DNA from 2 places in the Duganella vulcania genome. Region 1 is predicted to be linked to the other one. Evidence: predicted binding sites of a transcription regulator. Region 1 holds the regulator's gene; the other holds the start of a gene.

Region 1 (4,632 bases):
CCGGCGCGCGCGACAGGAAGTAGCTGCCGCCCACATCCGGGAACAGGCCGATGTTCACTTCCGGCATGGCCATTTTGGTCCGCCCGGTGACGATGCGCACGCGGCAGCCGGGGCCGCCCTGCGCCACGCCCATGCCGCCACCCATGACCACGCCATCCATCAGCGCGATGTACGGCTTGGGATAAAAATGGATCAGGTGGTTGAGCGCGTACTCCTCGGTGAAGAAGTCCTCCACCAGCGCGCTGCCGCCCTGCGGCGTGGCGCGGCCGGCGTCGTAGAAGAAGCGGATGTCGCCGCCGGCGCAGAAGGCCTTCTCGCTGCTGCTGCGGATGACCACGGCGGCCACGCCGCTGTCGTCGCGCCACGCCATCAGCGCCTGCGTGATGTCGCGCACCATCGCCAGCGATAAAGAGTTCAAGGCCTTGGGCCGGTCCAGCGTGATGAAGCCGGTTCCGTTGCTGACGCTGGTGTGGACGTATTCGCTCATGGGGTGCGCAGGATAGTGGTGAAAACCCTATTCTATGCGGGCGCAAAAAAGGGCGCCAGTGCGCCCTTAGTTTGATGGTGCCGGGGCCGTTGTTATAGGGCGGCGGCAGCGGGTTCGTAGCTATCCGGGAGATGCTTGATCGCATCGTGACCGTGCTCTTGGACCTTGGCTTTGTACTTCATGACCTGCCGATCCAGCTTGTCGACCAAGGTGTCGATGGCGGCGTACAGGTCCTGGGACAGGCTTTCCACGTAGACGGTCTTGCCCGACATGCGCAGGTTGATTTCAGCCTTCTGGCGTTTCTCTTTCTCTTTAAGGTTATCTACGGTCAGGATGACAGCAATATCAATCACTTGATCAAAGTGGCGGGTGACGCGTTCCAGCTTGCTCTGCACGTATTCACGGATGGCCGAGGTCACTTCGAGATGATGTCCACTGATGGTGAGATTCATACACACTCCTAAAGATAATGTCGCTTCTTACGGTTAGTGCGGGGCCCATTGCTACCGGGCGCGCAGGAACCAAGTAACTACAAAGACTTGCGGAGACTGACTGGCGGGATTTTCAAAGCTTCGCGATATTTGGCAACAGTTCGTCGCGCAATCACCATGCCTTGTTCTCCCAGCATGTCCGCAATCTTACTGTCGGATAAAGGATTTTTCGGGTCTTCTGCTCCTGTCAATTGCACAATGAGTGCGCGTATCGCCGTCGAACTTGCTTCCCCCCCCGCTTCGGTGGCGACATGGCTACCAAAGAAATATTTCAACTCAAACATGCCATGCGGGGTCAGCATATATTTTTGAGTTGTTACACGAGAAATAGTGCTCTCGTGTAGACCCAGTGTATCAGCAATTTCGCGAAGCACAAGGGGGCGCATGGCGACCGCGCCGTGCGAGAAAAAGTTCTTTTGTCGTTCTACTATCGCTTGTGCGACGCGCAAAATCGTGTCGAAACGCTGGCGCATATTCTTGATCAGCCACTTGGCTTCCTGCAGCTGCGCGCCCATCGCGCCCTCGCCTTTTCCCTGCTTGAGCAGGTTGGCGTACATGGCGTTCACGCGCAGGCGCGGCATGACGTCGTTGTTGAGGCTCACTTGCCAGCCGTTGCGTGATTTCTTGACGATCACATCCGGCACCACGTAGTCCGACACGTCCGACGCGAACGCCGAGCCCGGATGCGGATTGCACTGGCGGATGACGGTTTGTGCTTCGCGCAAATCCTCGTCGTCGCACAGCAGCGCCTTCTTCAATTTGTTGAAGTCGCGCTGGGCAAACCAGGTCAAATGATTTTCCACGATGGCCAGCGCCATGCGCCGCGTGACCAGCGGGATGCCCGGCAGGCGCTTGATCTGCAGCGCCAGACACTCGGACGCGTTGCGCGCGCCCACGCCCATCGGGTCGAAGCTTTGCAGCAGCGACAGCGCGGTGCGCAGTTCGTCGAGGTCCACCTCCAGCTCTTCCGGCAGGCGGGCGTGGATTTCCTCCAGCGATTCCTCCAGGTAGCCGTTCTCGTCCAGCGCGTCGATGATCAGCTCGACCAGCGCGCGGTCGCGCATCTCCAGCACCGTCACGCGCATCTGCTCCATCAGGTGCTCGCGCAGCGTGCAGTGGCTGGCCTCGAGCTGCGGACGCGCATCCTCGTCGTCGGGCGCCTTGCTGCGGCCGGCGTCGCTCCAGTCGACGTCGGCGTCGCTGCTGGTGCTCTCGGTGTCGGCGGCCGGGCCGTCGTAGTTGTCGGCGTCGGCGGCCGGCGCCTCCTGGGCGTTGGGCGGGCCTTCCGGCGGCGCGTCGCCGACCGGGGCTTGCTGGCTGATGGCGCCGTCCGACAGCAGCCGCAGCGAGCGGTCCAGCGGGTCGTCGAGGCGCTCCAGCAGCGGATTATCGGTCAGCAGCTGTTCCAGTTCCTGATGCAGCTCCAGCGTCGACAGTTGCAGCAGCCGGATCGACTGCTGCAACTGGGGCGTCAGCGCGAGGTGCTGCGACGTGCGCAGTTGCAAAGACTGTTTCATGGGTCACATACGGAAGTGTTCACCCAGATACACGCGACGCACCGATTCGTTGGCGATGATGTCGTCTGGCCGGCCTGAAGCCAATACCGTGCCCTGGTTGATGATATATGCGCGGTCGCAGATGCCCAGCGTCTCGCGCACATTGTGATCGGTAATGAGGACGCCGATGCCGCGTTCCTTGAGGAAGCGCACGATGCGCTGGATCTCAATGACGGCGATCGGGTCGACCCCGGCGAATGGTTCGTCGAGCAGCACGAAGCGCGGGTTGGTGGCCAGTGCGCGCGCGATCTCCACGCGGCGGCGCTCGCCGCCCGAAAGCGACAGCGCCTGGTTCTCGCGCAGCTTTTCGATCTGCAAATCGGCCAGCAGGGTATTGAGCCGTTCATCAATGGCAGCCTTGGATAAAGGCTTGCCGTCCACTTTCTGGATTTCGAGGACGGCGCGGATATTTTCTTCCACCGTCAGCTTGCGGAACACCGACGCTTCCTGCGGCAGGTAGGACAAGCCGAGCGAGGCGCGGCGGTGGATCGGCAGCGAGGAGATGTCGGTGCCGCTGATGTCGATGCTGCCGGCGTCCGACGGCACCAGGCCGACGATCATGTAGAACGAGGTGGTCTTGCCGGCGCCGTTGGGGCCGAGCAGGCCCACCACTTCGCCGCATTCCACTTGCAGGGACACGTCATGCACGACCTGGCGCTTGCCGTAGGTCTTTTGCAGGCCGCGTACGATCAGGGTGCTACCGCAGGATGGTTCCATGCTCACTTCTCCGTGGCCGGCGGCGTCGACGCGGCTGGCGTGGCGGCCGGCGCGGCCGGGCGGATGGTTGGCTGGATCACCATGGTGCCGCGGCCGGCGCCCGGCTTGCTCTCGCCGGTGACGGTGTTCTTCACGGCGAACTGTTCCTTGCGGCTGTCGTAGGAAATGAACTCGCCGTTGACCTCGTCGCTGAGGCGGCCGCCTTCGAGGCGGCGCACCTTGGCCTTGGAGAACAGCTTGACCAGGTCGGTCTTGTTGCTGTACTCGATGCGCTCGGCTTCGCCTTCGACCCACTGGTCGCCGGCGCCGTCGCGCTTCTGGCGGAAGGTGGCCGGCGTGCCCGGCGTGCTGGTCAGCACGACGAAGTCGTAGCCTTCCGGGTCGGTGGTCATCACCGCCTTGGGCGACTTCAGCAGCAAGGTGCCGCGCGTCAGGATCACGTTGCCGATCAGCGTCTTGACCTGCTTGACGTCGTCGATCTGCAGATCATCATACTGGATCGTGGTCGGCTTGGTGGAGTCGGCCTTTTCCGCGTGGGCGGCGCAGGCCGCCATCAGCAGCACGGCGGCCGACAATATCAATTTTTTCATCGTCATTCCATTCTTCATCGTTGGTTCTTCAATGGCCGGGGCGCGGCGGCAGCACCAGCTGCCCGCGTCCGCCCAGCTGCACTTCGCGCGTGGCGTTGTTGGCCTTCATGCCGACGCCGTTGGCGGTGGCGTTGCCGATCTCCAGCGCCACCGGCGCGGTGGTTTCCATCCGTTCCTCGTCCGGGTACACGGTCAAGGTCGAGGTCGTCATGCGCAGCGCCTGCGCCTTCGGCGTGGCCGGGCGCACCACGTCCACATTACCACTGAGCTTGACGCGCGTATTGCCCTGGTCGACATGGGCGGTGTCGGCATGCATATTCATCGGCGGCTGGTCGCCCGACAGGCTGTGCACGTACGGCTTGTCGATGTCGGACGCGTCGCCGACCGGGTGGTGGGTCAGCTTCTCGCCGGAGATGATGTAGGCCGGCTGGCCGGTCTTGTTCATGCGTACCATGCTGAAGCGGTCGATGATGTAGTCCGGCTCGTTGCGGTGCTGGTCGGCCTGCGCCTGCTGGCCGGCCTGGTTGACCACCTGCACCAGCCAGAAGCTGCCGATGGCGACAAACACACCGACCACCATCACGATGGTCAACTGCCAGCGGTGGGCTGTTCTCTTATGCATGCTCGGTCCTCGTCAAACCAGGAACTGCGCCATCACGCGCTCGTACGTGCCCTGCGCATGCAGCAGCAGTTCGCATACTTCGCGCACGGCGCCGCGGCCGCCAGCGGCCACCGTGGTGTGGTGGGCGCGCTCCAGCACTTCGGCGCGGCCGTTCGGCACGGCCACCGCG
Region 2 (4,632 bases), on a different contig from region 1:
GGTCGCAGATCTTGTCCAGCTGGGCGATGGTGCCGTCCATCGAGAACACGCCGTCGGTGACGATGACCTTGTGGCGCTTGCCGGCGGCCGCCAGCAGCTGCGTTTCCAGGTCGGCCATGTCGTTGTGGGCGTAGCGGAAGCGCGCAGCCTTGCACAGGCGGATGCCGTCGATGATGGAGGCGTGGTTCAGCGCATCCGAGATGATGGCGTCGTTCTCGTCGAACAGCGGCTCGAACACGCCGCCGTTGGCGTCGAAGGCGGCCGCGTACAGGATGGTGTCCTCGGTGCCGAGGAATTTGGAGATCGCCTGCTCCAGCTGCTTGTGCACCGTCTGCGTGCCGCAGATGAAGCGTACCGACGACAGGCCATAACCATATTTTTCAGTCGCCGCGATGGACGCCTGCGCCACCCACTCCTGGCCGGACAGGCCCAGGTAGTTGTTGGCGCACATATTGATCAGCATTCGACCGTCTTCGCTCATCACTTCCGCGCCCTGGCGCGAGGCCAGAACGCGTTCTGGCTTGTAGAGGCCCTGCTCGCGCAATTGATCGAGGTTTTGCTGCAGGCCGCTGAAGAAGGTGCTTTTTGCTGGATTGGTCATGATGATTCCTGTCTGTGGTACGATTTCACTACGTTATGCGAAATCCGTTATGCCGAACTCAAATTCAATATATCGAATATTACAGAACACCAGTGAACAGCGCAAGCCACGCGCGCGCAATGATTCACTTGAAATTTAGCCCATCTGCCGAATAAAACAATGAAAACACCTGTTTCGACCAATGCACCTCCAGAAGTCGGCGCCGCCCTGCAGCGGCTGCGCCTGGCCCGTGGCCTGACGCTGGAGGATCTGTCGCGCATTGCCGGCGTCTCCAAGTCGATGCTGTCCCAGATCGAGCGCGAAAAGGCCAATCCGACCATCGCCATTACCTGGCGGCTGGCCAATGCGTTGGGCGTGCAGATCGGCGAGTTGCTGGCGACGGCCGAGCGGCAGACGGAGACCATCCGCGTGATCGACGCGCACGAAATCCCCACCCTGCCCGGCCATCACGCCGGCTATGTGCTGCGCATCCTGGGTCCGCTGGAACTGGCCAGCAGGTATGAGTGGTATGAGCTGACGCTGGCGCCGGGTGGCGAACTGGCGTCGCAGGGACACGATCCTGGCGCGCAGGAGCACCTGACGCTGCTGCACGGCTCAGTGGAGGTGGAGGTGGGAACCGACAAGAAGAAGGTAAAGCTGGGCAGCACGGCGCGCTACCCGGGGGACCAGCAGCACATCATCCGCAACGTCGGCAAGACCGAGGCAAAGGCTGTGCTGGTGGTCATACACCGGTAATTACCAGTTAGATTCACGCTCCGGCGTGGAGCTGATGCGGTGGATGGCGAGGTCGGCGCCCTGGAACTCGTCCTCCGGGTCCAGGCGCAGGCCCAGCGTGGCTTTCAGCACGCCGTAGATGGCGAAGCCGCCGGCCAGCGCGATCACCACGCCCAGCACGGTGCCGCCCAGCTGCGCGGCAAACGACACGCCGCCGATACCGCCCAGCGCCTTCTGGCCGAAGATCCCCGCCGCGATGCCGCCCCAGGCGCCGCACAGGCCGTGCAACGGCCACACGCCCAGCACGTCGTCGATCTTCCACTTGTTCTGCGCCAGCGTGAACATCCACACAAACACCGCGCCGGCGATGGCGCCGGTGGCCAATGCGCCCAGCGGGTGCATCAGGTCCGAGCCGGCGCACACCGCCACCAGGCCGGCCAAGGGGCCGTTGTAGGCGAAGCCGGGATCGTTCTTCCCCATCAGCAGCGCAACCAGCGTGCCGCCGACCATCGCCATCAGCGAGTTCACCGCCACCAGGCCGTTCATCTTGTCCAGCGCCTGCGCGCTCATGACGTTGAAGCCGAACCAGCCCACCGTCAAGATCCACGCGCCCAGCGCCAGGAAGGGAATCGACGATGGCGGATGGGCGGCGATGGCGCCGTTCTTCATGTAGCGTCCACGGCGCGCGCCCAGCAGCAGCACCGCCGGCAAGGCGATCCAGCCGCCGACGGCGTGCACCACCACCGAGCCAGCGAAGTCGTGGAACTCGGCGCCGAAGGCGGACATCAACCATTCCTGCACACCGAAGCGATGGTTCCAGACGATGCCCTCGTAGAAGGGATAGACCAGGCCGACCAGCAGCGCGGTGGCGATCAGCTGCGGATGGAAGCGCGCCCGCTCGGCGATGCCGCCCGAGATGATGGCCGGGATGGCGGCGGCAAACGTCAGCAGGAAGAAGAATTTGACCAGCTCATAGCCGTTCTTGGCGGCCAGCACCTCGGCCGAGGAGAAGAAATTGACGCCGTAGGCGATGCTGTAACCGACGAAAAAGTAGGCGATCGTCGATACCGCGAAATCCACCAGGATCTTGACCAGCGCGTTGACCTGGTTTTTCTTGCGCACCGTGCCCAGCTCCAGGAATGCGAAGCCGGCATGCATGGCCAAAATCATGATAGCGCCTAGCAATATGAACAGTGCATTAGCGCCGTCTTTGTATCCATCCATCAAAATCTCTCCCCAAAATAATGCAAAAATTAACAACGAGCACTGATAAAAGCAATTTTCGTTCCAATTTGGTGCAGATTTTAAGTGGTTGATTTTATGATGTTTTTATTTTGTGCAGTGAGCCGCACCAAGTCCGTGCGCACCGAAATAAGGCGTCATTTTGGTGCGCACGGGCATTGGGGCTCAGATCGGGGCGCCTGGCGGGATGGCCGGCAACGCGCGTAGCTTGACGCTGCGCGGATCGGCCAGATACGCGTTGATCTGCGCGGCGGCCTGCTTGCGGCTGTCGGCGGTGACGCCTTTGCCGGGGTTCTTTTGCAGCCATTGCGCCAGCTCGCGCGCGGACTGGCGCACCTCGGCGTCAACCTGCGGATGCAGCTTGCCGCCGTCGAGCAGATTCAAGGTAGCATCGATCACGACCCAGTTGGCGGCCAGTTGCACCGCTTCTCCGCCCGCAACTGAAGCAGGTACCGGTTCGCGCTTCCACGTCTTTTGCAGCAGCAGCGACAGCACTTCCTGCACGCCTGGCTGCTGCGCGTCGCGCGCGTGCTGCCACGCGACGCGATTGATGCGGGCCGGATCGAGCAGGAAGCCGGCGGTCTGCGCGGCGCCCGCCTCGGCGATCGAGAAGGCGTCGAACACCGAGTCCATGCGGGTGGTGAAGTATTCGCGGCTGCGCTCATGGCCCATGGCTGGCGGCGTCAGGACGTCGAGCACATTGGGCGGCAGCGCAAGATATTCGGCGCGCAGGCTGTCCGCCAGACGGTTCAGGGCTTGGCGCTGCACCGATGCGTCGACGGCCTTGATACCCGCATTGGCGATGCCGGCCTTGACGTCGCCGCTGCTGGCGTAGTCGAAATCGCCGCCGCCAACCAGGCGCGCCAGCGCTTCGCCTTGATAGCGCTGCAGCAGGTAGACCGGCACCAGGCGCGCTTCCAGTTCGCCAAGCTGGCGGCTGTCGGGCAGCACGTCGGCCGAGAAGGTTTGCAGCGCGCGCTGGCGTACGGCGCCCAGCTGGTCCCAGGTCTTGATCGAGTCGGCGCCGAAGTCCCACAGCAGGCCGTCGGGATGACTGGAACCGGGCGAACGGTCGTCCTGGTCGCTGGAGTAAAGCATGCCCGCCGCGCGCGCGTCGGCGCGCAGCTTGGCCAACGCCGCCTGCTCCTGCACGCCGCTGCCGAAATCGCCGTAGACGTATTTAACGATGTAGTCGTCCCACGGCCCGACGCCGACGCCGTAGGCATCGGCGATGTCGACGTTGCCCTTGGCATCCAGCTTGAGGATGGGGTGCGGGTAGTCCATCACCGAGCCATTGCCCATGCGGCTGGCGGCGAAGTTGTGGGCGAAGCCCAAGGTGTGGCCGACTTCGTGCGCGGCCAGCTGGCGCAGGCGCGCCAAGGCCATGGCTTCGGCCAGTTTCCGCTTGTCGGCCGGTGCGTTCTTGCCGTATGGGGCGAGCAGGCTTTCGGCGATCAGGATGTCCTGCCGCACGCGCTGCGAACCCAGTGTGACGGCGCCACGGATAATCTCGCCGGTACGCGGATCGGCCAGCGCGTTCCCGTACGACCAGCCGCGCGTGGCGCGGTGGGCCCAGTGGATCACGTTGTAGCGGATGTCCATCGCGTCCACGCCTTCCGGCAGCAGCTCGACGCGGTAGGCGTCCTTGAAGCCGGCCTTCTCGAAGGCGCTGGCCCACCACGACGCGCCGGCGATCAGCGCCGAGCGCACCGGCTCCGGGGCGCCCCGGTCGACGTAGTAGACGATCGGCTTCCTGACCGTGCTGACCGCCGCCGATGGATCGGTTTTCTCAAGGCGGTGGCGCACTTGCCAGTGCACGTCGATGCTGCTCGCGAGCGGCGTCGCGAAGTCGTAGTAAGTGGCGTCGAAGCCGCCGGAATATGGATGGTAGGTGCGCGGATGCCAGCCGCCGGCGGCGGTGGTGATGGCGGGCAGGCGCACCATGCTGATGCGCTGGCGCAGCGACAGGCTGCTGGCGTCTGCCGCGACCTGGCGCACGTACTCGGCTTGTCCGGGCCCGGCAAAGGTCAGCAGCGATTCCAGTTCGACGTTGTCGGGGAAGGCTTTGGCCTGCT

What was found. The regulator sigma-54, encoded in region 1, starts transcription at its own class of promoters, with help from an activator protein. The targets are predictions, from matches to a motif close to TGGCANGNAANCTGCTTT.
Region 2: a site for sigma-54 is predicted at 2,588-2,605, ahead of GTP90_RS06620 (ammonium transporter). Genes of this name have one in related genera too.

The regions. Positions count from the first base shown of each region.
Region 1 is NZ_WWCX01000024.1:6,479-11,110, forward strand. It holds gene GTP90_RS15435 (enoyl-CoA hydratase/isomerase family protein) at 1-487, opposite strand, end outside; gene hpf (ribosome hibernation-promoting factor, HPF/YfiA family) at 580-939, opposite strand; gene GTP90_RS15445 (RNA polymerase factor sigma-54) at 1,017-2,495, opposite strand; gene lptB (LPS export ABC transporter ATP-binding protein) at 2,499-3,251, opposite strand; gene lptA (lipopolysaccharide transport periplasmic protein LptA) at 3,254-3,841, opposite strand; gene lptC (LPS export ABC transporter periplasmic protein LptC) at 3,870-4,463, opposite strand; gene GTP90_RS15465 (KdsC family phosphatase) at 4,476-4,632, opposite strand, start outside.
Region 2 is NZ_WWCX01000005.1:128,033-132,664, forward strand. It holds gene kbl (glycine C-acetyltransferase) at 1-601, opposite strand, end outside; gene GTP90_RS06615 (helix-turn-helix domain-containing protein) at 761-1,336, shown strand; gene GTP90_RS06620 (ammonium transporter) at 1,337-2,539, opposite strand; gene GTP90_RS06625 (zinc-dependent metalloprotease) at 2,723-4,632, opposite strand, start outside.